4 regions of the Crystallibacter crystallopoietes genome follow, and region 1 is predicted to be linked to each of the others. Evidence: predicted binding sites of a transcription regulator. Region 1 holds the regulator's gene; each other region holds the start of a gene.
What was found. Region 1 encodes LexA, which represses DNA repair genes until DNA is damaged. Its sites were predicted from a motif close to TCGAACANNTGTTCGA; they were not measured.
Positions count from the first base shown of each region.

Region 2: the regulator LexA is predicted to act here: its motif matches at 4,742-4,757, upstream of ruvA (Holliday junction branch migration protein RuvA).
Region 3: the regulator LexA is predicted to act here: its motif matches at 4,801-4,816, upstream of uvrA (excinuclease ABC subunit UvrA).
Region 4: the regulator LexA is predicted to act here: its motif matches at 2,730-2,745, upstream of xsc (sulfoacetaldehyde acetyltransferase).

Region 1 covers NZ_CP018863.1:3,619,879-3,627,203, forward strand. The annotation lists gene AC20117_RS16760 (ATP-dependent DNA helicase) at 1-1,931, shown strand, start outside; gene lexA (transcriptional repressor LexA) at 2,218-2,982, opposite strand; gene AC20117_RS16770 (LysM peptidoglycan-binding domain-containing protein) at 3,259-3,633, shown strand; gene AC20117_RS16775 (histidinol-phosphate transaminase) at 3,695-4,789, shown strand; gene hisB (imidazoleglycerol-phosphate dehydratase HisB) at 4,865-5,482, shown strand; gene hisH (imidazole glycerol phosphate synthase subunit HisH) at 5,479-6,120, shown strand; gene AC20117_RS23560 (CG2302 family histidine operon protein) at 6,141-6,284, shown strand; gene priA (bifunctional 1-(5-phosphoribosyl)-5-((5-phosphoribosylamino)methylideneamino)imidazole-4-carboxamide isomerase/phosphoribosylanthranilate isomerase PriA) at 6,320-7,063, shown strand; gene AC20117_RS16795 (SseB family protein) at 7,069-7,325, shown strand, end outside.
Region 2 covers NZ_CP018863.1:4,171,297-4,178,621, reverse strand. The annotation lists gene AC20117_RS19225 (CapA family protein) at 1-493, shown strand, start outside; gene AC20117_RS19220 (type 1 glutamine amidotransferase) at 528-1,250, opposite strand; gene AC20117_RS19215 (Mur ligase family protein) at 1,251-2,525, opposite strand; gene pdxT (pyridoxal 5'-phosphate synthase glutaminase subunit PdxT) at 2,671-3,336, shown strand; gene AC20117_RS19205 (YebC/PmpR family DNA-binding transcriptional regulator) at 3,339-4,100, shown strand; gene ruvC (crossover junction endodeoxyribonuclease RuvC) at 4,108-4,689, shown strand; gene ruvA (Holliday junction branch migration protein RuvA) at 4,817-5,455, shown strand; gene ruvB (Holliday junction branch migration DNA helicase RuvB) at 5,455-6,537, shown strand; gene yajC (preprotein translocase subunit YajC) at 6,682-7,131, shown strand; gene secD (protein translocase subunit SecD) at 7,240-7,325, shown strand, end outside.
Region 3 covers NZ_CP018863.1:3,923,608-3,930,932, forward strand. The annotation lists gene AC20117_RS18065 (GNAT family N-acetyltransferase) at 1-150, opposite strand, end outside; gene AC20117_RS18070 (DEAD/DEAH box helicase) at 165-2,705, opposite strand; gene AC20117_RS18075 (trans-aconitate 2-methyltransferase) at 2,774-3,547, shown strand; gene AC20117_RS18080 (MBL fold metallo-hydrolase) at 3,548-4,186, opposite strand; gene AC20117_RS18085 (GntR family transcriptional regulator) at 4,326-4,697, shown strand; gene uvrA (excinuclease ABC subunit UvrA) at 4,831-7,325, shown strand, end outside.
Region 4 covers NZ_CP018863.1:1,839,004-1,846,328, forward strand. The annotation lists gene AC20117_RS08750 (cobaltochelatase CobT-related protein) at 1-773, opposite strand, end outside; gene AC20117_RS08755 (AAA family ATPase) at 788-1,756, opposite strand; gene AC20117_RS08760 (IclR family transcriptional regulator) at 1,759-2,598, opposite strand; gene xsc (sulfoacetaldehyde acetyltransferase) at 2,793-4,601, shown strand; gene AC20117_RS08770 (NAD(P)/FAD-dependent oxidoreductase) at 4,739-6,127, shown strand; gene AC20117_RS08775 (RidA family protein) at 6,224-6,616, shown strand; gene AC20117_RS23830 (excalibur calcium-binding domain-containing protein) at 6,754-7,167, shown strand; gene AC20117_RS08785 (class F sortase) at 7,195-7,325, shown strand, end outside.

The DNA.
Region 1 (7,325 bases):
ACCGCGTTGCTGAGGCGTTCAGTAATCATGAACATCTGCTTGTTCAAGCGGGGACGGGCACCGGCAAATCATTGGCGTATCTCATTCCCCTGATCGTCCATGCCCTTGAGAGCGAGAAGCCCGCGGTTGTTTCCACCGCGACGCTGGCCTTGCAATCCCAGATCGTCAAGCGCGACCTGCCGCGGCTGCTCGAGGCTATCTCGGACGAGCTGCCACGCCCGGTGGATGTAGCCCTCCTGAAGGGGCGCAACAATTACCTCTGCCGGCACAAACTGGCGGGCGGTTTCCCCGAGGAAGATGCTCCCGACGCTCTCTTCACTCTTGGCGAGGACGCTGTACCGCATCCTGCCCCGGCAACCGCTGGCCCGGCCTCCGGGCTAGGAAAAGAAGTGGTACGGCTGCGGGAATGGGCGGACGAGACTGACACAGGCGATCGGGATGAGATCGTCCCCGGCGTCAGCGATCGGGCGTGGCGACAGGTTTCAGTGAGTTCCATGGAGTGCCTCGGAGCGCAGAAGTGTCCGATGGCGGCAGAGTGTTTCAGCGAGCAAGCCCGCACGCGGGCCGGTGAAGCGGACGTGGTGATCACCAACCATGCACTGCTGGCTATCAATGCCTTTGAAGGCTTGTCGGTACTCCCGGAATACGACGTGGTAGTCATCGATGAAGCACATGAACTGCAGGACCGTGTCACCAGCGCGGTCGCTGGGCAGCTCTCGGTGGCGATGGTGCATACGGCGGCGTCGATGGCCCGCAAGCATACTGCGGCCAGCGTCGAATCGATCAACAGCGCAGCGAAGAGCCTCGAAATAGCCTTGGCCGCCACTGCCACGGGGCTGATGGCCTCTGGGCTGCGTGACGATCATGAGATGGCGCTGACGCAGTTGCGTGAGGCTTGCCGAGTCGCACTTTCCGACTCCAAATCGGACACATCGAACAGCGCGGACGGTGGGCGGCAGATGGCCCGCTCCAGGCTGATGGTTGTGCTGGAGGTATGCGACCGGATTCTCTCCGCGGCCCAGGCTCGGGAGGTCGTGTGGATTACCAGGCCCAGCAATTTCGGGTCCGGAACCGATTTCGGGTCAGAGGACGATACGCAGCCCGCAACGGTCAACGTGGCACCTCTGTCCGTGGCCTCACGGCTACGTGAAGGTTTGTTTGACGGCCATACTGTGGTTCTGACTTCGGCGACGTTGGCCATCGGCAACGCTTTCGATGCGGTGGCCGGATCGCTGGGACTGATGGGGGCCGGTGCACCGGCGTACTCAAGTGCAGACGTTGGAAGCCCGTTCGACTATCCGAAGCAGGGAGTGCTGTATGTGGCTTCGCATTTGCCGAAGCCTGAGCGCGGAACTAGCGCCGAACAGTTGGACGAGCTGGAGGCACTCCTGAAGGCTTCCGGAGGCGGGGCATTGGGGCTGTTCTCTTCCCGGCGGGCGGCCGAGGAAGCGGCCGCTGAAATGCGACGGCGGATCAATAGCGAAATCCTGTGCCAGGGCGAGTCATCGATCGCTGCCTTGGTCAAGCAGTTTGCGGCGGAGCCGGATACCTGCCTATTCGGGACGATGACCCTATGGCAGGGTGTGGACGTGCCCGGAGACGCCTGCAGGCTCGTCATCATCGATCGGATTCCGTTTCCCCGTCCGGATGACCCTCTCATGACAGCGAGGACCCGCTCGGTGGCGCAAGCCGGAGGCAACGGTTTTATGTCCGTCTCCGCTACCCACGCCGCAGTCCGCCTGGCTCAGGGGGCCGGACGCCTTATTCGCGCCGCGGGCGATCGTGGCATGGTCGCGGTGCTGGATTCCCGCTTGGCGAACGCCCGTTATGGCAGTTTTCTCCGGTCTGCATTGCCCCCATTCTGGTCAACTAAGGACCGGAGCGTGGCGCTGCAGATCTTGGAACGGCTCTCAGCCCGTCAGACGGGTTGACCGCCCTTCCCGCTATGCGAAGCCAATGATATTAGTGCGTGCTCATCGAGTCCGATGAGGCATGCACGGGTGGACCTACCGCCCCCACCCTGCAGGAAGGCCAAGTCTGTGGGTGATGGCACCACAGAACTCGTGACGCAGAAGGCGCCCGGCCCTCAGCTCCGGCCTGTCCAAAGAGATGGACATTATTGCAAGGGAACGTTAGCTGCAGCGCCGCAACTAGCGGGAAAGCCGTTCGCTGCCATGCTGGCGGGACGAGACCGCCTTGGCGACAAATAGCATCCGTCTACAAAGTACGCATCACTGAAACCACTTTGCCCATGACCGTTGCATGGTCGCCGAGGATCGGTTCGTATTGGGTGTTTTGTGGCAACAACCAAGTATGGCCGTCCCGCTGCCGAAATGTCTTCACAGTTGCCTCGTCGTTGAGGAGGGCTGCCACGATATCTCCGTTGTTGGCGCTTTGCTGCCTCCGCACGACAACCCAATCACCATCACAGATGGCTGCGTCAATCATGGAATCGCCGGAGACCTTAAGCATGAACAGTTCGCCATGGCCAACCAACTGTCTCGGAAGGGGCATAACATCTTCGATGACCTGATCCGCCAGGATGGGGCCGCCGGCGGCGATACGACCGACGAGGGGAACCATGGCTGTGTCCGACCCGCTGCCGAGATCTGAGACGGTGGAACCGTTGATACTTCTGACATTGTCTGCCTGTTCCACCCCGGCCATTCGGGCAGCGCCGTCCTCAATGACGAGCGGAGTCAGCACTTCCATGGCGCGGGGACGCTTGGGGTCACGGCGGATGTAGCCCATCTTTTCGAGTTGGATCAGCTGGTGCGTCACGCTGGACAGGCTTGCCAGTCCGACGGTGTCACCGATTTCCCTCATCGATGGCGGATAACCATTAGCACTTACAGACTCCTGGATGGTTTCAAGGATTTTCTTTTGGCGCGCAGTCAGGCCCTTGGGCTGCCCTGCAGCCCGAGTCGGCTTTGTCTGTTTGCTGTCTGATGTGGCAGCTGCTCTGGAAACGTTCTTCGACATGGCCCGGACTCCGGTTTCTCCGTCCGATCCGAGTCAGCAGTGCCGTGCCTGAATTCGAACCGGAATCTTATTTTGTCAGTGGCAGCTGATGCACTTCATGTACGGCCACCTTTGGTTTAACGCTAGGGGAGTCATGGTGGACTTTCAAACATTTGTTCTAGTGAGTCTCGACAATGTTCGATCATAGGTGCTAAAACTGTGGAAGAAGGATTCGAACGTAAATTCGAATAAGGAGATCTCGGACATAAACGTTCGCAGATCGGGAAAGGTGTCAACATGTCTGCACAGCTCGCACCGCAGTCGCCTGCCGTACCGCGCCATACTCAACCACTCCAGCTCACCCGTCGCGGCCGTCTGCTGTTGATCGGCCTTCCGCTCATCCTTTCGGCTGCTGCTTTGTTGACGCTGATCGGCTTCTTTACGGCTCCCGCAGTGGCCTCCACCAGTGGCGGTCTAGGAGCAGGCGAGACGATCACTGTGACGGTCGGCTCCGGGCAGACCTTGTGGGAACTCGCCAGTGCCGTTGCCCCTGAGCGGAATCCGCACGATGTGATCGCTGAGATTTCGCAATTGAACAACCTTCCGGACTCGATCGTGCACGCCGGACAGCAACTGCACGTACCCGTCAGCGGCGACGGCCAGCGGCCGTAATATGAGACCCTCCGGCTGGCCCGATTCCTGCCCCGGGCCGGCCGGAGCTTAAGCTTGATCGGTGAGTGACCAGCTAGAACGCCTGAATCGCCTGCCTCTTAGAGACAACCTCAGAGGCTTAGAACCCTACGGCGCACCCCAGCTACATGTGCCGGTGCTGCTGAATGTTAACGAGAACACCCATCCACTTCCCGATAGTGTTCACAAGGCCATTGCGGCCGCCGTCGAGGCGGCAGCAACGGGGTTGAACCGTTACCCGGACCGCGAATTTACACAACTGCGTCAAGCGTTGGCTCGTTACCTGGGCCATGGGCTAACGGAAGAAAACGTTTGGGCTGCCAATGGCTCGAACGAAGTCCTCCAGCAGATTCTGCAGGCTTTTGGAGGTCCAGGCCGACGCTTACTGAGCTTTCCTCCTACATATTCGATGTATCCGTTGCTCGCAAGCGGCACAGACACCGAATATGTCACCGGAGCTCGCTCCTCCGACTTCAGTTTGACGGCCGAGGCAGCCGCTCGGGCAGTCAGGGAATCAGCCGCCAATATCGTCATTCTCTGTTCGCCTAACAACCCGACCGGGACGGCTCTGGGCCTGGACGTTGTAGAAGCTGTGTACGAGGCCGGGGCCGAATACAACACCATGGTCATTGTGGACGAGGCATATGCCGAGTTTGCCCACACCGGCACCCCCAGCGCGCTGGAATTGCTGCAGGGCAGGGAGCGTCTGATCGTTTCGCGAACGATGAGCAAGGCGTTCGCTTTAGCGGGGGCACGCGTGGGCTATCTGGCCGCGGCGCCCGAAGTGACGGATGCCTTGCGTTTGGTCCGCCTGCCTTACCACCTGTCCGCCATCACCCAGGCAACTGCCGTTGCAGCCCTGGACCACGCGGATGCGCTGTTGGCCAACGTTGAAGACATTAAGGGCCAGCGTGACAGGATCGTGTCCGAACTCACGGATATGGGTCTGCGTCCCGCGCCCTCGGATTCGAACTTCGTATTCTTCGGGGGAGTAAGCAATCCGCACGCAGTGTGGCAGGGTTTGCTCGACGCCGGAGTGCTCATCCGTGACGTGGGGATTCCGGGCCATCTGCGGGTTACTGCCGGCACTGAGGCGGAGACCACGGCCTTCCTGAACCGCCTCCGCGAGCTTGTCTGAGCGATTTCTCCTAGACTGATATAAGAGGCGCACGTCTTCGTGGACAGCCAAATCGATTTTCTTCAAAGGACTCCAATGACCGTGGATATTGCCACCGGACGCACCGCGCGCCTTGAACGCACTACAAGTGAATCCTCCGTCCTGGTGGAACTGAACCTCGATGGCACGGGCCAATCCGATATCAGCACGACTGTGCCGTTCTATGACCACATGCTCACGGCGCTGGCGAAGCACTCGCTGATGGATCTGACAGTAAAGGCGTCCGGCGATACCCATATCGACGTCCACCACACTGTTGAAGACGTCGCCATTACCCTGGGGGAAGTCCTTAAAAGCGCCCTCGGCAACAAGGCCGGAATCAAGCGGTTCGGCGAGGCCACTGTTCCGCTTGATGAAGCCATTGCCAACGCCGTGGTGGACATTTCCGGACGTCCTTATCTGGTGCACGACGGGGAACCTGCCGGCCAGGAGTACCACCTGATTGGCGGTCACTTCACTGGCTCGCTGACGCGCCACGTCTTCGAGGCCGTCACCCTACATGCACAGATTTGCCTGCACATGCGGGTCTTGGGCGGAAGGGACCCTCACCACATCGTTGAGGCGCAGTTCAAGGCTTTTGCGCGGGCGTTACGGGCTGCTATCGAACCGGATCCGCGCGTGGAAGGTATTCCCTCCACGAAGGGGGCCTTGTGAAATCAGCCCCGAAAATCACCGTCCTCGACTATGGATCCGGCAACGTCCGGTCCGCGGTGCGGGCGCTTGAGCATGTCGGCGCGGAAGTAACGCTGAGCCATGCCTCCGAGGATGTTCTCAATGCGGATGGCCTGCTGGTTCCCGGCGTCGGCGCTTTCGCCGCTGTCATGGAGCAGCTGAAGAAGGTGGATGCGTTGCGCTGGATCGGGCGCCGCGTTGCCGGGGGCAGGCCGGTTCTTGGCATCTGCGTCGGCCTCCAGGTGTTGTTCGAGGAGGGTGTTGAACACGGCGTCAGTACCCCGGGCATGGGGGAGTGGCCAGGAACGGTGGAGCGTCTTGCTGCCGAAGTTGTACCGCACATGGGGTGGAACACTGTTGAGCCACCCGAAGGCAGTCGCCTGTTTGCCGGCATCGAGGATGAACGCTTCTATTTCGTCCACTCCTACGGAGTGCAGCGCTGGGATTTCGATGTGTCCCAGCCGGCCATGACCCCGCCGCAGGTGACCTGGTCCGAACACGGAGGAAGGTTCATCTCTGCTGTCGAAAACGGCCCTCTGTGCGCGACGCAGTTCCACCCGGAAAAGTCAGGCGATGCCGGAGCTGAGCTCCTGCGCAACTGGCTCCGGACGCTGGGCTAGACATGTGGAGCATCGTGCTCATGGGCGTTGCCGGACTGCTAATCGGCGGAGCCATATCCTTCCGCAGCCAGAAAGCCCCGAAGGCTATTGTCATCAGCTTCTGGGTCTTGGCCGGAATGTCACTGCTGGCCGCATACCTGCTCACGCTCGGCCCGTCCGAGTAGAACTTTCCAATCAACCCAGAAAGCAGACATACCGAATGACTACAGACAACGCCCCGATTCTGGAACTGCTACCCGCAGTGGATGTTGCCGACGGCCAGGCCGTCCGCCTCGTTCAGGGCGAAGCCGGCAGCGAAACCAGCTACGGCGACCCACTGGACGCTGCGATGGCTTGGCAGAACGACGGCGCTGAGTGGGTCCACCTGGTAGATCTGGACGCTGCCTTCGGCCGCGGTTCGAACTCCGAATTACTCCAACGCGTCGTCAAGGAACTCTCCATCAAGGTTGAGCTTTCGGGAGGCATCCGGGACGACGCCTCCTTGGAGCGGGCGCTGGAACTCGGGGCTGCCCGGGTGAATCTCGGCACAGCTGCGCTGGAGAACCCTGAATGGACGGCCCGGGCCATCGACCGATTCGGCGACGCAATCGCCGTCGGGCTAGATGTACGCGGCACGACTTTGGCAGCACGCGGGTGGACCAAGGAGGGCGGCGATCTGTGGGAGGTGCTGGCTCGTCTCGAGGATGCCGGTTGCGCACGTTATGTTGTTACCGACGTGACGAAAGACGGAACCCTCAAGGGCCCGAACATCGAACTGCTGCAGGAAGTTGCGGCGCGCACGGAAAAGCCGGTCGTTGCCTCCGGCGGAATTTCAAGTCTCGATGATCTGGTCGCACTGCGTGCACTGGTGCCGCAAGGTGTTGAAGGCGCGATTGTGGGTAAGGCACTTTACGCTGGTGCCTTTACCCTGCCGCAGGCCCTGGATACCGCCGGCCGTCGCTGACCGAAGTGGAAAAGCGTGAGCTTCCCGGACACATAGCAGCGGCGCTGGCGGGCGCCGGCGGCAACACCGACTCCGCCGGACAGTCCTGGGAAGGACGGGATCTGAGCGGCTCGGGCAATCCGCTGCATAATTTCGACCAGGACGACGGCACCGCCGACGCTGCTTACACCGAAGCATTATCCGCGCTCGTCCGCGGCACCGGTGGAGAAGTCGATGTTGTCCGTGCCCTGGCGACGGCGCGTGTCTTTGTGCCGATTGTCGC
Region 2 (7,325 bases), 550 kb from region 1:
AGGCGCGGACATCGTCCTGGGCGCCGTCCACGCGGGGGATGAGTACACTAACTACGCGAACGCGCAGCAGCAGGACGTGGCGCACGAGCTGGCGGACAGCGGCGAGTTCTCGCTGATCTACGGGCACCACAGCCACTCGGTACAGCCCATCGAGAAGTACAAGGACACCTGGATTGTCTACGGGCTGGGCAATGCCATCGCGGCCCATGCCACGCCGAACATCCTCAACACCGAGGGGCTCATGGTGCGCGCCCGGTTCAGCCAGAACGACGACGGCGGCCCCTGGGACGTTTCCCGGCTCGCCTGGCTGCCGGTTACCTTTGATGGCCCGGAGCACCGCTGGTGTCCGGTCGCAGCGGATGCCCTGGAAGAGGGCCCGGCGTGCGTTTCACCGGAGGCCGATGCCGCAAGCCGGGAACGGACCAAGGACACCGTGGAGTCGATGGGCGCAGCGGAGGACGGCGCCCAGGAGTGGCTGCTCAGCGGCAGGTAATGCGGGGCAGCTGTCTAACGGGTACCGGTGCGGCTCAGCGCGGGCGCGCTGCGGCGTCTTGGCGGGCCTGTTCCTCGAACGGGATCTGCAGCGGCGCATCATCGAAGCTGCCATGGCGGCGCAGTGCGGCGTGGCGGACCAGGAAATCCGCCACCGCGGGGTTCTTGGGCAGCAGCGAACCGTGCAGGTAGCTGGCAACCACGTTGCGGTAGCGTGCGCCCTCGGTGGAGTCGTGGCCGTTGTTGCCTTCCCCCTTGGTGACCGTGCCCAGCGGCTGGGTCCCGCCCTTGAGGTAGGTCTGGCCGCTATGGTTTTCATAGCCAATGACCGTGCCGAACTCTTCGCTCTCCAGGACGGTGTTGCCGATCAACCGCTTGGGCCCGCCGACGGTGTCCACATCGAGTAGGCCGATGCCCTTGATGACCTCGCCGGTGTGGGTCTTGAAGAAGTTTCCGAACAGCTGGTACAGCCCGCAAATGGCGAGCATGGGCACGCCGTCGTCCGCGAGTTCGCGCAACCGCCCGCCGAGCTGGAGCAGATCGGCCTGGATCTTGTTCTGGCCCGAATCCTGGCCGCCGCCGCCGACAATCAGGTCCACTTGGTCCGGAAACGTGTCGCCCGGGTTGTACTCGTGCAGGCGGACGTCGTAGCCCCGCAACTGCAGGCGCTTGCGCAGGACCAGGACATTTCCCCAGTCTCCGTAGATATTCATGTCGCGCGGATACAGCTGGAGCAGGTCAATCACGGGGGCATCCATTTAGGAAACCACCTCCACTTCGGTCAGCTTCCCCAGCTCCCGGCGCAGCGCGAGCATGGCGGTGTAAGTGCAGTAAATACGTTTGGGCGCCTCCGGTTCCAGTGCGATGAACCGGTGCAGCGATGCCGAAAGATCCGTGTCCACGTGCCGTACCGGGACGTCCTCGTAGAACAGCCGCAGCGCCATGTCGTTGGCACGCACTCCGCTGACTTCCGCAACGCCGGCTGAGGCAAGCGAATCGAAATCCACGTCCCACAGCCAGGACATGTCCCGCCCGTCCGCATAATTGTCATTGATCGCGATCATGGTGCTGAAGCCTTCAGGCGGGAACGAGCGCAGGGCTAGACGGAATCCAGCCGGATTCTTCACCAGCACCAGGTCCAGCGGCTTGCCATTGACGGTGAGGCTCTCGCCGCGGCCGAAGGCAGGAGTGACGGCCTCCAGCGAGTCCAGCAGGGCTTCTTCATCCACGTCCGCGCCGACCACGGTCCGGGCCAGCGCCAAGGCGGCGGCGGCGTTGTAGATGTTGTACACGCCCGTGAGCTTCAGCTCGGCGTCAATATCGCGGCTGCCAACCGTAAAAGTAGCCGAGGCACCCTCGCAGGCGGAGAGGACGACGTCGGCCGCGGGCAGGTCGGAGATATCGCTGGTGCCGCCCGAACGCATGTCATCGTCATTGGGGAACATGGCACGCAGCTGCGGGGCCAAGCCAAAGTAATGGACCCGCTCCGCGGTAACGGATTCGGCCAGGGCGGCAATGCGCGGATCTTCCCGGTTGAGCGCCACGGCCTCGGTGGTGGCCGCCGCGATCTGCCGCAGGAACCCTGCCGTGGTCTCGATCTCGCCGAACCTGTCCAGCTGGTCGCGCATGACATTGAGCAGCAGGCAGTAGCGCGGTGCGACGAGTTTGACGAAGTGCACCGCATGGGCCTCGTCGAGCTCCAGCACGGCAACGTCTGCGCCGAGCTTGCCGCCGATGGTGGCTTCGCCCAGCACGGCTGCGACCACGCCGCGGGTGAAATTGCTGCCGGTCCGGTTGGTGAAGACTTTCAACCCCTGGCCCTGCAGCAGTTCCACCACCATTTTGGTAGTGGTGGTCTTGCCGTTGGTGCCGCTGATGACGACGACGCCCTGGGGCAGGTTGCCCAGAGTGCGCGGCAGGAAGTTCGGATCGATCTTCTCCGCGACCAGGCCGGGGAGGGCGGAACCACCTCCGCGCAGTTTCGCCACCGTCTTAACGGCCTTTCCGGCAAGGGTCGCAAGGAGGTGTCGCATGAGTAGAAACTATACAAGAGGCCTATGACCTTTCGGGGACGATTGTGCGCCGGCCTATTTAGCGCTGGACCAAGGGTTGGCGTTACTGTTTTTGCAGCGGCCGCTCAAGTTCCGGCCCCTGATGAGAAACCCGAGGAATCAGCCGTTGGTCAACATTGGTGTACTTGCCCTGCAGGGAGATGTCCGCGAACACATCGCGGCTCTGGAACACAGCGGCGCCTCCGCGGTCCCGGTCCGCCGCCCGGCCGAACTCGATGCGGTGGATGGTCTGGTGATTCCCGGCGGTGAATCCACGACCATCGACAAACTCACGCGCATCTTCGAACTCGCCGTCCCCTTGCAGAAGCGGATTGCCGACGGCATGCCGGTATACGGATCGTGCGCAGGAATGATCATGCTTGCCGATGAGATTGCCGATCCCTCCACTGATCTAAAGGGCAATCCCCAGCAAACCCTGGGCGGGCTCGATATTACGGTGCGCCGGAACGCCTTCGGCCGCCAGCGCGAGTCTTTTGAAACGGATCTGCGCTTCAGCGGACTCGAATTCAGCGCGACCGGGCCCGGCGCCGAGCCCGCGCCGGTCCATGCCGTATTCATTCGCGCGCCGTGGGTGGAACGAGTGGGGGAAGGCGTGGAGATCCTGGCCCAGGTTGAGCCGCAGGAAGCCTCCCATACGGATACATTGCACGGGACGGCTAGAATTGTCGCAGTGCGTTCGCGGCATTTGCTGGCGACATCCTTCCACCCGGAGGTTACGGGGGAGCGCCGCATCCACGAACTTTTTATCCGAATCGTTAGAGGAGAAGCGTAAGCATGTCGGGACACTCTAAATGGGCGACCACTAAGCATAAGAAAGCGGTCATCGACGCCCGCCGTGCGAAGTCTTTCGCGAAGCTGATCAAGAACATTGAAGTTGCCGCCCGCGCTGGCGGAGCCGATATGGCTGGAAACCCCGGCTTGGAACTGGCCGTGCAGAAGGCCAAGAAGACGTCCGTGCCGAACGACAACATTGACCGCGCCATCAAGCGCGGAGCAGGCCTGACCGGCGAAGTAGTCGACTACACCGAAATCATCTACGAAGCGCGGGGTCCGCAGGGATCGGCAGTGCTCATTGAGTGCCTGACCGACAACAAGAACCGCGCCGCCTCGGAGGTGCGCCTGGCCATCACTCGCAACGGCGGAACCATCGCCGATCCGGGATCGGTGGCGTACATGTTCGCACGCAAGGGTGTTGTCGCTCTGCCCAAGAACGATCTGACCGAGGACGACGTCCTGATGGCGGTGCTGGACGCAGGCGCCGAAGAGGTCAAGGAGTCCGGCGACAACTTCGAAATCCATTCCGATCCGACCGACCTGCGTGCAGTGGTCGCCGGTCTGGAGGAAGCCGGCATCGAATACGAGACCGACGAGGTCGAGTTTGTGCCTTCAATGGAGGTCGAGCTGGAAGCGGACGCGGCGCGCAAATTCATGAAGCTTGTGGATGCTCTCGAGGACCTCGACGACGTGCAGAACGTCTATTCAAACGCCGACATCTCCGAAGAGGTCATGGCAACGCTGGAATCCGAAGACGCGTAGTGCTGCTGTGACGTTGCGGGTGCTGGGAGTAGACCCGGGCCTGACCAGGTGCGGTTTCGGCGTGGTGGACATTGAGCCCAATCGACGGGCGACCCTGGTCGGCGTCACGGTGGTAGGCACGCGGGCGGACACCGCCCTTGAGCAGAGGCTCCTCGCCATTTCCAACTCGATCGATGAGTGGCTCGACAGGTACTCGCCTGACGTACTCGCCGTCGAGCGTGTATTCAGCCAGCTCAATGTCAGTACCGTGATGGGCACGGCCCAGGCCTCCGGCGTCGTTATTGCCGCAGCTGCCCGTCGCGGAATCACCGTCGCACTGCACACTCCTACGGAGGTGAAGGCCGCGGTAACCGGGAATGGCCAGGCGGACAAGACCGCCGTGACGAAAATGGTCACGAGGATTTTGCGGCTGGACAGGCCGCCGACGCCGGCCGATGCCGCCGATGCCCTGGCTCTGGCCATTACTCATGCGTGGCGTGGAAGCACGGCTCCGGTGGCTGGCTCGAGGGGCCAGTCCGGCTCCGGGCAGACTGCCGCCCAGCGATTGTGGGCAGAGGCTGAGGCGAAGGCGCGCCGCAAGGTCCGCTGACCACCACGAGGCGTGGCGGTGCTGCGATCAGCGGCTCGTCGTCGTAGGCTGTTCGTACGTATGTTCGGAAGAACGGATGCCGGCAAGTGGCTCCGATTTCCCCTGGAAGCTGTTTTGGAGCGGGTACATGATTAGTTCGTTGCGGGGAATCGTCAGCTATGTTGGCCTGAATTCCGCCGTCGTTGATGTCAATGGGTTCGGGATGCTGGTCCAGGCCACCCCGCAGACCCTGGCAACCCTGCACATCGGCCGCGAGGCGGAACTGTCCACGACGATGATCGTGCGCGAAGATTCCATGACGCTTTATGCCTTCGAGGACGCCTCCCAGCGGGAAGTTTTCGAGACACTTATTTCCGTCAGCGGTGTCGGTCCCCGGCTGGGACTGGCTGCTCTGTCGGTCCACAGTCCTGAAATCCTGCGGATTGCCGCTGCCGAAGGGGACACCAAAACGTTCAGCAAGGTTCCCGGCATCGGTCCAAAGCTTGCCAGCAGGATGGTGCTTGAACTTGCCGGCAAACTCGTGCCCCTTGGCGAGGCTTCCGCTCCCGCCGCGCAGGCCTGGGAAGACCAGGTACTTGAAGCGCTCAAGGGCCTCGGCTGGACCGAAAAGGACGCCGGAGCGGCCCTGGACAACACCGCCGCAGAGCATCCGGAAGCGGCGGCAGCGGGTGATGTGGCGAACATGCTCCGGCTGACGCTGCGCAGCCTGGGCCAGGACGGTGCGCGCAGCGGCAGTGCGCGGCGGACTGCCGCGGGGGCCAGATAATGGCTTCCGACGCAGACCGCGAATCCCTGGTTTCGGCGGCGGGGGAAGCGGAGGAGCGGGCCATTGAATCCGCGCTGCGCCCGAAGAACCTCTCCGATTTTGTGGGCCAGGCCCGGGTTCGCCAGCAGCTCTCCCTGGTGCTCGAAGCTTCCCGGATCCGGGAGCGGACTGCGGACCACGTTCTGCTCTCGGGCCCGCCCGGTCTCGGAAAAACCACGTTGGCCATGATTATTGCGGCCGAGATGAATGCGCCGCTGCGCATCAGCTCGGGACCAGCCATCCAGCATGCCGGCGACCTGGCTGCCATTCTGTCTTCGCTGACAGAGGGTGAGATTCTGTTTCTGGACGAAATCCACCGCATGTCCCGTCCCGCCGAAGAAATGCTCTATATGGCCATGGAGGATTTCCGGGTGGACATCATAGTCGGCAAGGGAGCTGGGGCGACGGCGATTCCGCTGGACCTGCCGCCCTTCACTTTGGTCGGCGCTACCACGAGGGCGGGCCTGCTGCCCGGGCCGCTGCGCGACCGCTTCGGATTTACCGGGCATCTGGAGTTCTATTCAACCCAGGAGCTCGAACTGGTGCTTCGCCGCTCTGCCATGCTGCTCGATCTGAAGATCAATTCTGCCGGTTTCGCGGAAATTGCCGGTCGCTCCCGTGGAACGCCGCGTATTGCCAACAGGTTGTTGCGCCGCGTCCGGGACTGGGCGCTGGTCCACGGCGTGGAGGAAATCGATGCCCGGACGGCGGCCGCGGCGCTGGACATGTATGAAGTGGATGCCCGCGGGCTGGACCGTCTCGACCGCTCGGTGCTCAGCGCGTTGATCACCAAATTTGGGGGCGGACCTGTTGGGCTGTCCACGTTGGCGATCGCCGTGGGGGAGGAGACCGAGACCGTTGAAACGGTGGCGGAACCGTATCTGGTCCGTGAAGGGCTGCTGGGCCGCACTCCGAGAGGGCGCGTAGCCACTGCGGCCGCCTGGGCTCATCTGGGGATCGAGATGCCGGAATCGGCGGTCCGGACGGGTGCTGACCTGTTTACCGTACTGGCCGAAGACGAAACAGATTTCTCCGACAACTGAAGATGCGCGCCGGTTTGCCACGACGCGTAGAATAGTGGAGATGCCGGGCACATCCTGGGGCCGTTCAGGCCGCGGTGATGCCGGCGTAGACCGCTGGGCCCGGCCACCTCGGGCTCAACCCAGAACAAGGAACGGAACAACTCTGTGTTCGAAAACGTCTTGACCGCCAGCAACGCGCAGCCGCAGGGCGGTGGCATCGATTTCATGACCATCGCGTTGTTCGTGATCTTCGGCCTGCTCATCTTCATGATGTTCCGCAAGCAGAAGAAGGCCCAGGCCCAGATGCGGGAAAAGGCTGAAGCGCTGCAGGAAAAAATGCATCCGGGCGCCCAGGTTATGACCGCGTTCGGTCTGTACGGCACCGTTGTCTCCGTGGACCGCGACGAGAACAAGGTTGTCATTGAGCTGTCGCCGGGCAATACGGCCACCGTCCATACGCAGGCTGTCAACGAAGTAGTCGACACCGAAAGTCCTGCTGTACCGGACGATGCCTCGGCGTTGACGGGCGAGAACAGCGGCACCGCTCCCGCTTCGGAGCCGGCGGAGGACCCGTTGAACCGTCTCAACGAAGAAAACAACAAAGACAACAAGTAGGCCGATAACGGCTTTGTCGACGCGGCACCGGGTAGGGCAGAGCCCTGCCTGGTTGTCACACAGGTGCACTAGCACCGCCGGCCAAAGCTGATGAGAGAAAGATCATCAATGGCACGATCCGGTCACACCACCGCAGCCAAACGGACCTTGGTCTGGCTAGGTGTCCTATTTGCCGTCCTCACCGCCGCTCTCGC
Region 3 (7,325 bases), 300 kb from region 1:
CACGGACGGGTTTTCGCCGAAGAGGGCCTGCTGCAGCTGCTTCTCGGTGGTCTTGACCGCGTCCGGTTCCTTTTCGTAGACGGCAAGCTCACGGATGAGCTCGAGGATTACGGGAACGTCGGATTCGCGGGCACGCCGGATACTGGTCATAACTGGCATCTTAATCAGAGCGGGCCCACGGCGGTAATCCGCACCGCTGCCGTGCCCAGTTCGTTGGATTCGGCAAGATTGACGACGGCGTTAATGCCCCAGTCGTGGTCCCCGGCCGGGTCGTCGAAGATCTGCCGGACCTTCCACTCCGCGGGAGCCTCTTCGATGATCAGGTACTTGGGGCCACGGGCGTCCGGCCCGATGCCAAGGTCATCATGTGCGTCGAAGTAGGCGTCCATCGCGTCCGCCCACCGGTCCGCATCCCAGCCGCTGTCCGCGTCCAGTTCCCCCAGGGCCGCTTCGTTTTCTGCTTCGAAGAGCTCCACCCGGCGGAAGAGTTCGTTGCGGACCATCACGCGGAACGCGCGCACGTTGTCCGTGAGCTTCGGCGGCGCCTTGGTCAGGACGGACTCGCTGGCATGTTCCGCCGCCAGATCCGCGGCTCCGGCGCCGGAGGTCAGCTCCTCCCATTCGTCCAGCAGGCTCGAGTCCACCTGGCGCACCAGTTCGCCGAGCCAGGCGATGATGTCTTCCAGGTCTTCGCGCAGGGCCTCGGTCGGCACCGTCTGGCGCAACGCCTTGTACCCGTCCGTGAGGTAGCGCAGCAGGATCCCTTCGGAGCGTGCCAGTGAGTAGAACTGCACGTATTCGCTGAAGTTCATCGCCCGTTCGTACATGTCCCGGATCACCGACTTGGGCGCAAGCTCGAAGTCGCCCAGCCAGGGGGCGCTCTTCCGGTACACGTCGAAGGACTGGAACAACAGCTCGGCCAGCGGTTGCGGGTAGGTGACTTCCTCCAGCATGGCCATGCGCTGGTCGTACTCGATGCCGTCTGCCTTCATGGCGGCAACAGCTTCGCCGCGGGCCTTCTTCTCCTGGGCGGAGAGCACCTGCCGGGGCTGCTCCAGGATCGCCTCGATTGAGGAAACGACATCGAGGGAGTAGCTGCCGCTCTCCGGATCCAGCAGTTCCAGGCTGGCTACCGCGAACGGGGACAGCGGCTGGTTCAGCGCGAAGTTCGCCTGCAGATGGATCTTCAGCCGCACCAGGCGGCCGTCTTCGTCCGGCTCCGGCAGGCGTTCCACCAGGCCGGAGGCCACGAGTTCGCGGTAGATGCCCAGCGCGCGCTTGATCAGGTTGAGCTGTGAAGCCCGGGTCTCGTGGTTCTCGGTCAGCAATCGTTTGGCCGCGGCAAAGGGATCCCCGGGCCGCTCCAGCAGGTTCAGCAGCATCGAGTGGCTCACCGTGAAGCTGGAGGTCAGCGGCTCCGGTTGGCCGTCCACCAGCTTCTGGTAGGTCGGCTCGCCCCAGCTGACAAAGCCAGCCGGTGGCTTCTTCTTGACCACCTGGCGCAGCTTCTTCTGGTCATCACCGAACTTCGCCACCGCCTTGGCCATCGCCTTGGTGTTTTCCACCACGTGCTCCGGCGCCTGGACGACGACGGTGCCGGCCGTGTCATACCCGGCCCGTCCTGCGCGGCCGGCGATCTGGTGGAATTCCCGCGCGTTGAGCAGCCGGGTACGGACGCCGTCGTACTTGCTTAGCGCCGTCATCAGGACGGTGCGGATGGGGACGTTGATGCCGACGCCGAGCGTGTCCGTACCGCAGATGACCTTCAGCAGGCCGGCCTGGGCCAGCTGTTCGACCAGCCGCCGGTACTTAGGCAGCATGCCGGCGTGGTGGACGCCGATGCCGTGGCGGACCAGCCGGTTCAAGGTCTTGCCGAAGCCCGGGGCGAACCGGAAGCCGGCGATCAGTTCGCCGATCCGGTCCTTCTCCTCGCGGGTGCAGACGTTGATGCTCATCAGGTTCTGGGCGCGTTCGATCGCCTCCAGCTGGCTGAAGTGCACCACGTACACCGGCACCTGGCGGGTGCTCAGGAGCTCCTCCAGCGACTCCTGCACAGGCGTCTGGACGTAGTAGTAATGCAGCGGGATGGGGCGTTCGGCCGAGCTGACGGTGGTGGTCTGCCGCCCGGTGCGCTGGGTCAGCTCCTTCTCGAACCGGGTCACGTCGCCCAGCGTGGCGGACATCAGCAGGAACTGCGCCTGCGGCAGCTCCAGCAGCGGCACCTGCCAGGCCCAGCCGCGCTGCGGATCCGAGTAGTAGTGGAATTCGTCCATGACCACGGTTCCCAGCTCGGCCTCCGAGCCCTCGCGCAGGGCGATGTTCGCGAGGATTTCCGCGGTGCAGCAGATGATGGGAGCATCCTGGTTCACGGACGAGTCGCCGGTCACCATGCCGACGTTGTCCGGGCCGAAGATGTCGCACAAGGCGAAGAACTTTTCCGAGACGAGGGCCTTGATCGGGGCCGTGTAGTAACTGCGCCGCCCGTGGGCCATCGCGTGGAAATGCGAAGCGATGGCCACCATGGACTTACCCGAGCCGGTCGGCGTAGCCAGAATGACGTTGTTGCCCGTGACCAGCTCCATCACCGCCTCGTCCTGGGCCGGATACAGCGCCATGCCACGGCCCTCCACCCAGTCGATGAAGGCGGTGTAGATTTCGTCCGGGCTGGCGGTGGCGGCTGCGGGGAGCTGTTCAAGTAGGTTCATGTCCCCTCCAGCCTATCGGTCGGTGCGCCGCCGGGGGACGGGCGCAGCGGCAGCCGTAGGCTGGGGTCATGAAATGGGATCCGTCCAAGTACGCCGAGTTTGCGGATTACCGCAGCCGCCCCTTCTTCGACCTGACCGGCAGGATCGCCGCCGAGGAGCCGCGCCGGGTGGTGGACCTGGGCTGCGGTCCTGGCAGCCTGACCGCAGCCCTGGTAGACCGCTGGCCCCGGGCGCGGGTGACCGGACTGGATTCGTCCGCGGCCATGATCGCCGCGGCCAGTGCCGCTTCACGACCGCAGAACCTGGATTTCGAGGTCGGCGACATCGCGGCTTGGACTCCGCCGGAGGATCTGGATGTGCTCGTCTCAAACGCCGCCCTCCAGTGGCTGCCGGGGCACCAGGACCTGCTGCGTGCGTGGGCGTCAGCGCTGGGCTCCGGCGCGTGGCTGGCGTTCCAGGTTCCGGGCAACTTCTCCGCGCCGTCGCATGTGCTGATGCGCCGCCAGGCGGCCTCCAGCAGGTGGCATTCCCGTCTCGACGGCGTCCTCCGGCACGAAGATGCCGTCAGCGAGCCCGCGGATTACCTCGCGCTGCTGCTGGAGGCGGGATTCGACGCCGATGCCTGGGAGACCACGTACCTCCACGTTTTGCAGGGGTCCGATCCGGTGCTGGAGTGGGTCCGGGGGACGGGTCTGCGCCCGGTTCTCGCCGCCTTGGAGCCCCAGGAGGCGTCCGAGTTCGAGAGGGAATATGCCGAGGCCCTGCGCCATGCCTATCCGGCGGGCCCGCACGGAACGGTTTTCCCCTTCCGACGGATCTTCTGCGTTGCGCGCAAGCGCTGACTACCAGCCCCGCTCGCGCCATTCGGCCAGGTGCGGGCGTTCGGCGCCGAGCGTGGTGCCCTTGCCGTGGCCCGGGTGGACCACCGTGTCGTCCGGGAGATAGTCGAAAAGACGGCGTTCGACGTCGTTAATCAGCGAGGAGAAGCGCTGCGGGTCCTGCTGGGTGTTGCCAACGCCGCCCGGGAACAGCGAGTCACCGGTGAAGACATGCGAGGGCCCGTGCGCGTTGCGGTACAGCAGAGCAACCGAGCCGGGAGTGTGGCCGCGGAGTTTGATGGCCTCCAGCGAGAACCCGTCGAATTCCGCGAGGTCCCCGTGATCGAGTGCGACGGCGGTGGGAACCTCGATCTGCGCGATGTCCTCGGTTCCGGCCGCGGTGCGGGCGCCGGTGAGTTTCACTGTCTCGGCAAGGGCACGCACATGGTCCCAGTGGCTGTGCGTGGTGATGATCATCGCCACTTTGGCGGGAGCCGGGCTGTCCTGCGCCCCTTCGGCCAGCAGCTTTTCGATGGCGGGCAGATCATCCGCGGCGTCGATGAGCACCTGTGTGCCGGAATCCTTCGCCGTGATCAAATAGACGTTGTTGTCCATCTCGCTGACGGACGCCGAGCGGATGGTGATGTCATCAAGTTCCCACATGCGCCCAGTCTAATCACAGGCCCGCCGCTGCCCGGGGCAGGTCTGCGCCCAGAGTGAAAATCCTTGTCCGACGTCGGGAAATTGGCGTAAATTCGATTGGTCCGGGAACGGACAAGTGCAGAAGGGCAGGCAGCGGTACATGGAAGCTGACCAATTCGACTGGCGGCTGGACAAGCAGAGCTCGGTGCCGCTGTTCGAGCAGCTGCGCCTGCGCATTATCGAGGCGTCCGACGGCGGCGAGCTGGCTATCGGAACCAAGCTGCCGCCGGTGCGGCGGCTGGCCGACCATCTCGGCATTGTGCCCAACACCGTGGCCCGCGCCTACCGGGAACTGGAGACGGCCGGCCGGGTGACAACCGGAGGCCGCGCCGGCACGGTGATCAGTGCGGGCGGGGACGAATCTTCGCGGCTGCTGGCCGAGGCGGCCATGACGTTTGCCGAGACGGCCCGGGCACAGGGCGCCACGGTCAAGACTGCCTTGGCCGCGGTCAAGGCGGCCCTGGAACGCTGATCCAGCGGATAGGCGGGCCGGAGGAAAAAGCCCACCCTGCGTTGAAGGAACGCGGACAACTTTGGTCCGCGTGCGCACCGACTGTGGTGAACGCAATACATTTTCGAACGGACTTTCGATTAGAGTGGAAACCGTGCTAAAAGCGAGTGAATCAACTGGACCCGGATCCCACGAGGATGTCCGGGCGGACCTATCCCGGCTGGTCGTGAAGGGCGCGCGGGAGCACAACCTGCGCAACGTCGACCTGGACCTGCCCAGGGATTCCATGATCGTATTCACCGGGCTGTCCGGTTCCGGCAAGTCCTCCCTGGCCTTCGACACGATCTTCGCCGAGGGGCAGCGCCGCTATGTCGAATCCCTGTCAGCCTATGCGCGCATGTTCCTGGGCCAGGTGGACAAACCGGATGTCGACTTCATTGAAGGCCTTTCCCCGGCAGTATCCATCGACCAGAAATCGACGAGCAAGAACCCCCGTTCCACGGTGGGCACGATCACCGAGATCTACGACTACATGCGCCTGCTCTGGGCCCGCGTGGGCCGCCCGCACTGCCCGGTTTGCGGCCAACCGGTGACACGGCAGACTCCGCAGCAGATTGTGGATCAGCTGCTGGAGCTTGAGAGCGGTACCCGGTTCCAGATCCTCGCCCCGGTAGTCCGTGGGCGCAAGGGCGAGTTCGTGGACCTGTTCAAGGAACTCTCCGCCAAGGGCTATTCCCGCGCCAAGGTGGACGGCAAACTGGTCCAGCTGTCGGAGCCGCCCAAGCTCGGCAAGCAGTTCAAGCACACCATCGAAGTGGTCATCGACCGGCTGGTGGTCAAGGACGGCATCCAGCAGCGGCTGACCGACTCGATCGAGACCGGGCTGGGCCTGGCCGAGGGGCGTGTGCTGGCAGACTTTGTGGACCTGGATGAAAGCGATCCGGGACGTACCCGGGCCTTTTCGGAGCACCTTGCCTGCCCCAATGAGCACCCGCTGGCCATCGACGAAGTCGAGCCGCGGTCCTTCTCGTTCAACAATCCGTTCGGCGCCTGCCCGGTCTGTACCGGCATCGGCAGCAAGCTCGAGGTGGACGAGGACCTGGTCGTTCCGGACCCGGAGCTCAGCCTCGGCGACGGCGCGATCGCGCCCTGGGCCCTGGGTACGGCGACGCAGCAGTACTGGAACCGGCTGCTTGAAGGCCTGTCCCACGAACTCGGATTCTCCATGGACGTTCCCTTCAATGAGCTATCCAAGGATGCGCGCAAGGCTGTGCTCTACGGCAAGGACCACAAGGTGGTGGTTCAGTACCGCAACCGGTTTGGCCGCGAACGCAAGTACAGCACCGGTTTCGAAGGCGCCGTGCAATACATCCACCGCAAGCATCTGGAAACCGAGTCCGACAATGCGCGGGACCGCTACGAGCAGTACATGCGGGAGGTTCCCTGTCCCGAATGCAAGGGCGCCCGGTTGAACCCGGCGTCCCTGTCGGTCCTCATCAACGGCAGGTCCATTGCCGAAGTGTCGGCGATGCCGCTGCAGGAATGCCGCGACTTCCTGAATTCACTGGAGCTGACGCCGCGCGAGGCACAAATCGCGCAGCAGGTGCTCATCGAGATCCAGGCCCGGCTCCGCTTCCTGCTGGACGTAGGCCTCTCCTATCTGAACCTCGAACGCGCTGCCGGCACCCTGTCGGGTGGTGAAGCGCAGCGCATCCGGCTGGCCACCCAGATCGGTTCCGGCCTCGTCGGCGTGCTCTACGTCCTGGACGAGCCGTCCATCGGCCTGCACCAGCGGGACAACCGCCGGCTGATCGAAACCCTGACCCGCCTGCGCGATCTGGGCAACACACTGATCGTGGTCGAGCACGACGAAGATACCATCAGCGAAGCCGACTGGATTGTGGACGTCGGTCCGGGTGCGGGCGAGCACGGAGGCCAGATAGTCCATTCCGGTTCGCTCAAGGAACTGCTGGATAATGAGCAGTCCATTACCGGCGATTACCTGGCCGGCCGGCGCCGCATCGACATCCCCGCCAAGCGCCGCAAGATCGATAAGAAGCGGCAGCTCAAGGTAGTCGCTGCCCGGGAAAACAACCTGCAGGGCATCGACGCGGTCTTCCCGCTCGGCGTTTTCACCGCGGTGACCGGGGTGAGTGGCTCCGGAAAGTCCACCCTCGTCAACGACATCCTATACAAGGTGCTGGCCAACAAGCTCAACCGGGCCAAGCAGGTCGCCGGCCGGCATACCCGCGTCGAGGGACTTGAGCACCTGGACAAGGTCATCCACGTTGACCAGAGTCCGATCGGCCGGACGCCGCGGTCCAACGCGGCCACCTACACCGGTGTCTTCGACAACATCCGCAAACTCTTCGCGGAAACCAACGAGGCCAAGGTGCGCGGCTACCAGCCCGGACGGTTCTCGTTCAACGTCAAGGGCGGACGCTGTGAAGCATGCAGCGGTGACGGCACACTGAAGATCGAGATGAACTTCCTGCCGGATGTCTATGTCCCCTGTGAGGTCTGCCACGGCGCCCGCTACAACCGCGAAACGCTTGAAGTCCATTACAAGGGCAAGACCATTGCCGATGTCCTGGATATGCCGATTGAGGAAGGTGCAGAATTCTTCGCGGCCTTCACCCCGATTGCGCG
Region 4 (7,325 bases), 1.8 Mb from region 1:
GCGGTCTCCGGCAGCCAGGCGTCGTCTTCCGCGTCCACCAGCAGGCTGAACTGCTCGCGGGTCTTGCGCGCGGAACGCTCGGCGCCGCCGTCGTTGTCCGCCTGCGCGGTATCGGCAAGGGATTCAATAACGACGGCGATCGCCAGCGCCGGCTCGGCGTAGTTCGTCTGGCGGGTGCGCGTCCGCCGCAGCAGGGCCAGGTCCGGGCCGAGCAGGGCCGAAAGCCTGCCGCGGGTCTGCTCGATCAAGTCCTCGGTCTCGGCGACCACCGGCTCGGCGGTCACGCGGGACCGGCAGACCTGGGCCACCGTATAGAGCAGCAGGCCCAGGGACGTCTCGGTCAGGCCGGAGCGGTGGAACTGCGTGGACCAGGCCTCGTGGCGCACCCGCAGGTTGCGCACCACCCCGGGCTGGCCGGCGAGGGACTCCGCCCGGAACTGCTCGAGCAGCTCGAACACCAGCCGCGCGGTCTGGCCAGCAGGCCGCAGCCGGGCGTGGAGCGCGGCGTCGGAGTGCAGCAGCCGCAGCGCCATCCCGTCCGCCGCGCCGCGGAAGGAACCGAAGCCGTCGGCCGCCTGGTCCGGGTAGAGGTGCGGCGCGTTCAGCGGGAGCACGCTGCGGCCCCGGTAAAGATGGTCGCCGCGGAAGTCCAGGGCCGGGTCCGCGGCCAGCGCGCGGATACTGGCAGCGCACAGCTGCCGGATCTGCTGCTGCCGGCGCCGGGCAGCGGTATCTGCCGTCCCCGTGCGATCTGCCGTCGCCGTGCTATCCATCGTCACGATGACGCTCAGGCGTACGCGGGGGCGAGCTCGAAGGATTCCTCGAGCTCGGCGTCGAAGCAGCGCTGGAAGTATTCGGCCACCACGGTGCGCTCCGACTCGTCGCACTTGTTGACGAAGGAGAGCCGGAAGGCCAGCGCCGGGTCGCGGAAGACCGCCACGTTTTCGGCCCAGCTGATCACGGTTCGCGGGGACATCAGTGTGGACACGTCGCCGGCCAGGAAGCCCTGCCGGGTTAGATTGGCCACCTCCACCATCGACGCCACCAACGCCGTGCCCGCCCCGTCCGCCAGTGACGGAACCCGGGACTGGACAATGGCGATCTCCTCCGCGGCGGGCAGGTAGTTCAGCGAGGCCACGATGTTCCAGCGGTCCATCTGCGCATGGTTGAGCCGCTGCACCCCGTGGTACATCCCGTTCAGGTTGCCCAGCCCCACTGTGTTGGAGGTAGCGAAGAGCCGGAAGCCGGGGTGCGGGCGCAGCACGCGGTTCTGGTCCGTCAGTGTGAAGGAGCCGTCCCGCTCGAGCAGTCGCTGGATGACGAACATGACGTCCGGCCGTCCGGCGTCGTACTCATCGAAGATCAGGGCCATGGGCTGTTGCAGTGCCCACGGCACCACGCCCTCCTGGAAGCGGGTGACCTGCTGGCCGTTCTCAATCACCACGGTGTCCTTGCCCACCAGGTCCAGCCGGCTGATGTGGCCGTCCAGGTTCACCCGGATGCACGGCCAGTTCAGCCGCGCGGCCACCTGCTCGATGTGCGTGGACTTGCCGGTGCCGTGCAGCCCCTGCAGCAGCACGCGGCGGTTGTGCGCGAAGCCGGCCAGCAGAGCCAGCGTCACGTCGTGGTTGAAGCGGTAGGCCGGATCGATCTCCGGCACGTGCTCGTTGGGCTCGGGGAACATCGGCACCATCAGGCCGCTGTCGATGCCGAAGGCGTCGCGGGCCGAGACCATCAGGCCGGGGCGGAAGTCCATGCTCATCCTCCTGCCAGTGAGAGGGCCAGGGAGGGCCCATCGGACATTTGCTGCTCTTCGATCCGGCCCAGGGTTTCCGCCGCGGCGCGCAGCGAGGGGAGCAGGCGGACCAGGTCCTCCGAGGACATCCGGACAATGGGCGCCTGCACCGCGACGCACATGTTGGAACGCGTGGTCGCGTTGGGCACGAGAACGGCTATGCAGACCAGCCCGTCGAGGAATTCCTCGCGGTCCAGCGCGTAGCCATCCAGCCGGATCTGCCGCAGCTCCTCCTCCAGCAGCGCCGGATCGGTCTGCGTGTGGCGGGTGAAGACCTTCAGCGGCTGCATCGCGATCACGCGCTCGCGCTGGGCGGGGCCGAACTGGGAGAGGATCATCTTGCCGCTGGCCGAGCAGTGCACGGGCACGCGGGAGCCCGGGCCCAGATGGATGCGCAGCGGCTCGGTGGTTTCCACCCGGTCCAGGTAGATCACCTCGTTGCCGGACAGCGCGGTGATGTTGCAGCTTTCACCGATCTCGTCCACCAGGCTCTTCAGTACCGCGTGACGGGAGCCGTGTCGGGTGTCGTTGAGCAGCACGTCCTCGGCCATCCGCCGCATCCGCGCGCCGGTGCCGTAATGCTTGCCGTCGCTCTGGCGCATCAGCAGGTCCGCGCCCTCCAGCTGCTGCAGCATCCGGTGCAGCGTGGGTTTCGGGATCCCGGTCTGGTCCACCAGGGACTGCAGGGTGAAGAGCTGGTCGCGCGTGGTGATGAACTCCAGCAGGGCGAACAGCCGCAGTGCCGGCGTCTCGCCCTGGACGCTGCCTACCGGACCGAGGTCCGGCTCCGTCAAGCCTTCCATGATGCCTCCTTGCCGAGAAAATGTTCCGCTGTTTCAAAAAATAGTATCACCGGGAAGAAAAAACGGAATATGTGTTGACCAATGTGATCCAGACCGCATATGTTGATCTCAGTCCCGTTTTCGGGAGCAATCCGAACCAATTTTTGGAACTTCCTATCGCCCACCGCGGCGGCACGATTCAAAGGAGAGTTGTTATGAGCGAGCAGAACACGGGCCGGGAGGTCGTACAGGGCGTCCAGAAGATGACCCCGTCGGAGGCCTTCGTCGAGACCATGGTCGCCAATGACGTCACGGACATTTTCGGCATCATGGGCTCGGCCTTCATGGACGCCATGGACATCTTCGCCCCCGCCGGCATCCGGCTGGTCCCCGTGGTCCACGAGCAGGGCGCCGCGCACATGGCGGACGGCTACGCCCGGGCCAGCGGCCGCCACGGCGTGGTGATCGGCCAGAACGGCCCCGGCATCAGCAACTGCGTGACCGGCATCGCCGCCGCCTACTGGGCGCACAGTCCGGTGGTCATCGTGACCCCCGAGGCCGGCACCAACGGCATCGGCCTGGGCGGCTTCCAGGAGGCCAACCAGCTGCCCATGTTCCAGGAGTTCACCAAGTACCAGGGCCACGTGGTCAACCCCGCCCGCATGGCAGAGTTCACTGCCCGCTGCTTCGACCGCGCCATGAGCGAGAACGGCCCCACCCAGCTGAACATCCCGCGCGACTACTTCTACGGCGAGATCACCACCGAAATCCCCAAGCCCCGCCGGGTGGACCGCGGCGCGGGCGGCAAGGAAAGCCTGGAGGCGGCGGCGGAGTTGATCGCCACGGCCAAGGCCCCGGTCATCGTCTCCGGCGGCGGCGTGGTCATGGCCGATGGTGTTGAGGAGTGCAAGGCGCTCGCTGAACGCCTCGGCGCCCCGGTGGTCAACAGCTACCAGCACAACGATTCCTTCCCCGCCAGCCACCCGCTGTGGTGCGGTCCGCTGGGCTACCAGGGATCAAAGGCGGGCATGAAGCTTATCTCGGAGGCCGACGTCGTTATTGCCCTCGGCACCCGGCTGGGCCCGTTCGGCACGCTGCCGCAGTACGGCCAGGCCTACTGGCCCGAGAACGCCAAGATCATCCAGGTGGACGCAGACCACACCATGCTCGGCCTGGTCAAGAAGATCGACGTCGGCATCTGCGGCGACGCGAAGGCCGTCGCCACCGAACTCACCCAGCTCCTCGCCGACCGCACGCTGACCAGCGACGCCACCAAGGAAGAGCGCGCCGCGCGGATCAAGGCCGAGAAGGACGCCTGGGAGCAGGAGCTCAGCGCCTGGACCCACGAGCAGGACGAGTACAGCCTGGACGTCATCGAGGAGGCCAAGCACGAGGAAGGCAACTGGCTGCACCCGCGCCAGGTCCTGCGCGAGCTGGAGCTGGCCATGCCGGAAAACGTCATGATCTCCACCGACATCGGCAACATCAACTCGGTGGCGCACAGCTACCTGCGCTTCGAGAAGCCGCGCAGCTTCTTCGCCCCGATGAGCTTCGGCAACTGCGGTTACGCGCTGCCCACCATCATCGGTGCCAAGGCCGCCGCTCCCGAGCGTCCCGCCGTGGCCTACGCCGGCGATGGTGCCTGGGCCATGAGTATGGGCGAGGTCCTCACCGCCGTCCGGCACAACATCCCGGTCACCGCCATCGTCTTCCGCAACCGCCAGTGGGGTGCGGAGAAGAAGAACCAGGTGGAGTTCTACAACCGCCGCTTCGTCGCCGGCGAGCTGGATAACGACGGCGAAAGCTTCGCCGAGATGGCCCGCTCCATGGGTGCCGAGGGCATCGTGGTGGACCAGCTGGAGAACGTCGGCGCCGCGCTGAAGGACGCCCTGAACGCCCAAATGAACGACGGCGTCACCACGGTCATCGAGGTCATGTGCACCCGCGAACTCGGCGACCCGTTCCGCCGCGACGCCCTGAAGAAGCCGGTTCGGATGCTCGAGAAGTACAAAGACTACGTCTAAACCGGGCAACGGTCCGAAGCAGCCGGACCGAAGCTCCACCTAGCAGGACAGGCAGGCCGGTGCCCCATGGGGGTGGCACCGGCCTGCCGCACACAACACAGGAATGGCACCAACTGAAGCACTGATCGGAGAACACAATGGGCAATTCGAAGGCGCCTGAGCAAGTAGTGGTGGTAGGCGCAGGCATGGTGGGACTCTCCACCGCCTGGTACCTGCAGGAACGCGGCGTGCAGGTCACCGTGGTCGACAAGGAAGGCGTCGCCGCCGGATCCTCCTGGGGCAACGCCGGCTGGCTGACCCCCGCGCTGACCCTGCCGCTGAGCGAACCGGCCGTCCTGAGCTACGGCCTCAAGGCCATGCTCGATCCGTCCTCCCCGCTCTACATCCCGCTCTCCGCCAACCCGCAGCTGCTGCGCTTCCTGATCGGCTTCGCCCGCCACTGCACCCCGGGCAAATGGCGCGAGGCCATGGAGGTCTTCACCGAGGTCAACCGCATCGGCATGGACGCCTACGACGAACTCGCCGAAGGCGGCAACCTCCTCAACACTTCACACCAAACAACGACGACGGCGGCGGGCACCGCTCGTGGCAGCGCAGCCTCGGCCGCCACCGGGACCACCTTCGCCGGCACCACCACCCTGACCACGGCGGCCACTGCCGATGGCGCGGTCGGTGAGCCCACCAAGGTCGCCGATCCGTTCCTCGCGGGTTTCGTCTCGGACAAGCACCGCGACGCCCTGGTCCACGAGTTCGACGCGGTGCGCCGCGCCGGCGGCACGGTGGACTACAACCTGGTGGACGGCGACGAGCTCCGCGCCCTGGAACCGACACTGGGCTCCGGTGTCCGGGCCGGTGTGCAGATCCGCGACCAGCGCTTCATCAATCCGCCGAAGTTCATGGAGTCGCTAGCCGAGTCGGTCAAGGCCCGCGGCGGCGAGATCGTCAGCGGCTTCGACGTGGTGGACATCCGGGACGACGGGACCGGCGTCCGTGTCATCGCCGCCGACAGCCGGCTGCTCCAGGCCGACAACGTGGTCATCGCCAGCGGTGCCTGGATGGGCAAGCTCGCCCGCCGCTTCGGCGTCAAGCGCGTGGTGCAGGCCGGCCGCGGTTACAGCTTCACGGTGGTGCCCGAGGTCATGCCTACGCACCCGATCTACTTCCCGGCGCAGCGCGTGGCCTGCACCCCGCTGGGGGACCGCTTCCGCGTGGCGGGCATGATGGAGTTCCGCGACGCCGATGCGCCGCTGGACCCGCGGCGCATCAAGGCCATCATCGACGCGGCGACCCCGATGTTCAAGGGTATCGACTGGCAGGACCGCAAGGAGGAATGGGTCGGCTCCCGCCCGTGCACCACGGACGGCCTGCCGCTCATCGGCGCCACCAAATCCAGCCGCGTCCACGTCGCCGGCGGCCACGGCATGTGGGGCGTCGCCCTCGGCCCGCTCACCGGCAAAATGCTCGCCGCCTCCATCACCGGCGACAGCACCCCTGCCATCATGCGCCGCTTCGACCCGCTGCGCTGACCAACCCCGTACTACCCCCGACGCTGGCGACTGAGCCCCCATTCCCGGGCCTCGGTCGCCAGCGTCGCCCTATGCCAATTTCCAGGAGGCAAGAGAATGAACGTCCAAGATACCGATCTCGTCCATGTCCCGCCGGCGAACCCCGCTGCTCCAGGCGCCCTCGCATCGCGTGCCGTGGTTGCCGGCGGCCTCGTGTACGCCACCGTCATTCCCCGCCGCGAGGACGGCAGCATCGAGACCGGCAATGCCAACGACCAGACAGAGCAAATCTTCGCCAACCTGGAGGCTGTCCTGAGCCAAGCCGGGTCTTCACTGAGCCGGCTCGTCCATCTGACCATCTATCTGACTGATATTGCGGACCGCGAAGCATTCAACCAAGTCTATGAACGCACTGTCCCACGCCCTTTTCCCTCACGATGTGCCGTGGAGGTGTCCGCCCTAGCGGTCGAAGGAATGAAAGTGGAAGTGACAGCCGTCGCCGCTGTATGAGTCTCCGCGCTGACATTTTTTCGTCCAAAGTGAGCATTGCTCTTGTAGCTGATCGATAAATCAATAGATTAATTTCAGCAGCACCACTTTTGTCGGTTAGCTGCATGACAATGTCTCTTTGCAATTGAGGGGTAAGCATGAAGAAGAAGACCGCAGTTCTTTCACTCGCCACCGTTGTCGGGTTTTCTGTCCTGTCCGCGACACCTGCCATGGCCGTGGGCACCGCCTTCGACAGCTGCGCCGACGCAGCCGCCTCCGGCATGTCCAATATCCCCGCGGGGGCACCGGGATACGGCGCCCACTTGGACCGCGACCTCGACGGCATCGCCTGCGAAGAGGGCAGCCCCGGTAGCGAAGCGGTTACACCAGTGCCGGACCATGCTGATTCCGGGCAGCAGGTCACCCAGATGCCCGTCGGCGGCGTCGACACCGGTGTGCCAGCCGAAAACCCCGCCGACATCAGTGCAATCGCCCTGACTGGCGGCCTCGTCCTGGCAGCGGCAGGCGGCGGAACCTACCTGCTGCGCCGCCGCGCGGCAGTACGGGCCTAGCGCCACCTCAGTCGTAACCACCAAGGCATGACTGATTCACTACTCGGCCGCCGCGGAAGCCGCCTGGCTACCGCGGCGGCCGCTTTAATTCTCTTGGCCGGCTGCGCCGCTCCCGCAACGGAACCAGCCGTCCAAGCCGCCCCGACCGCCCCAGCCTC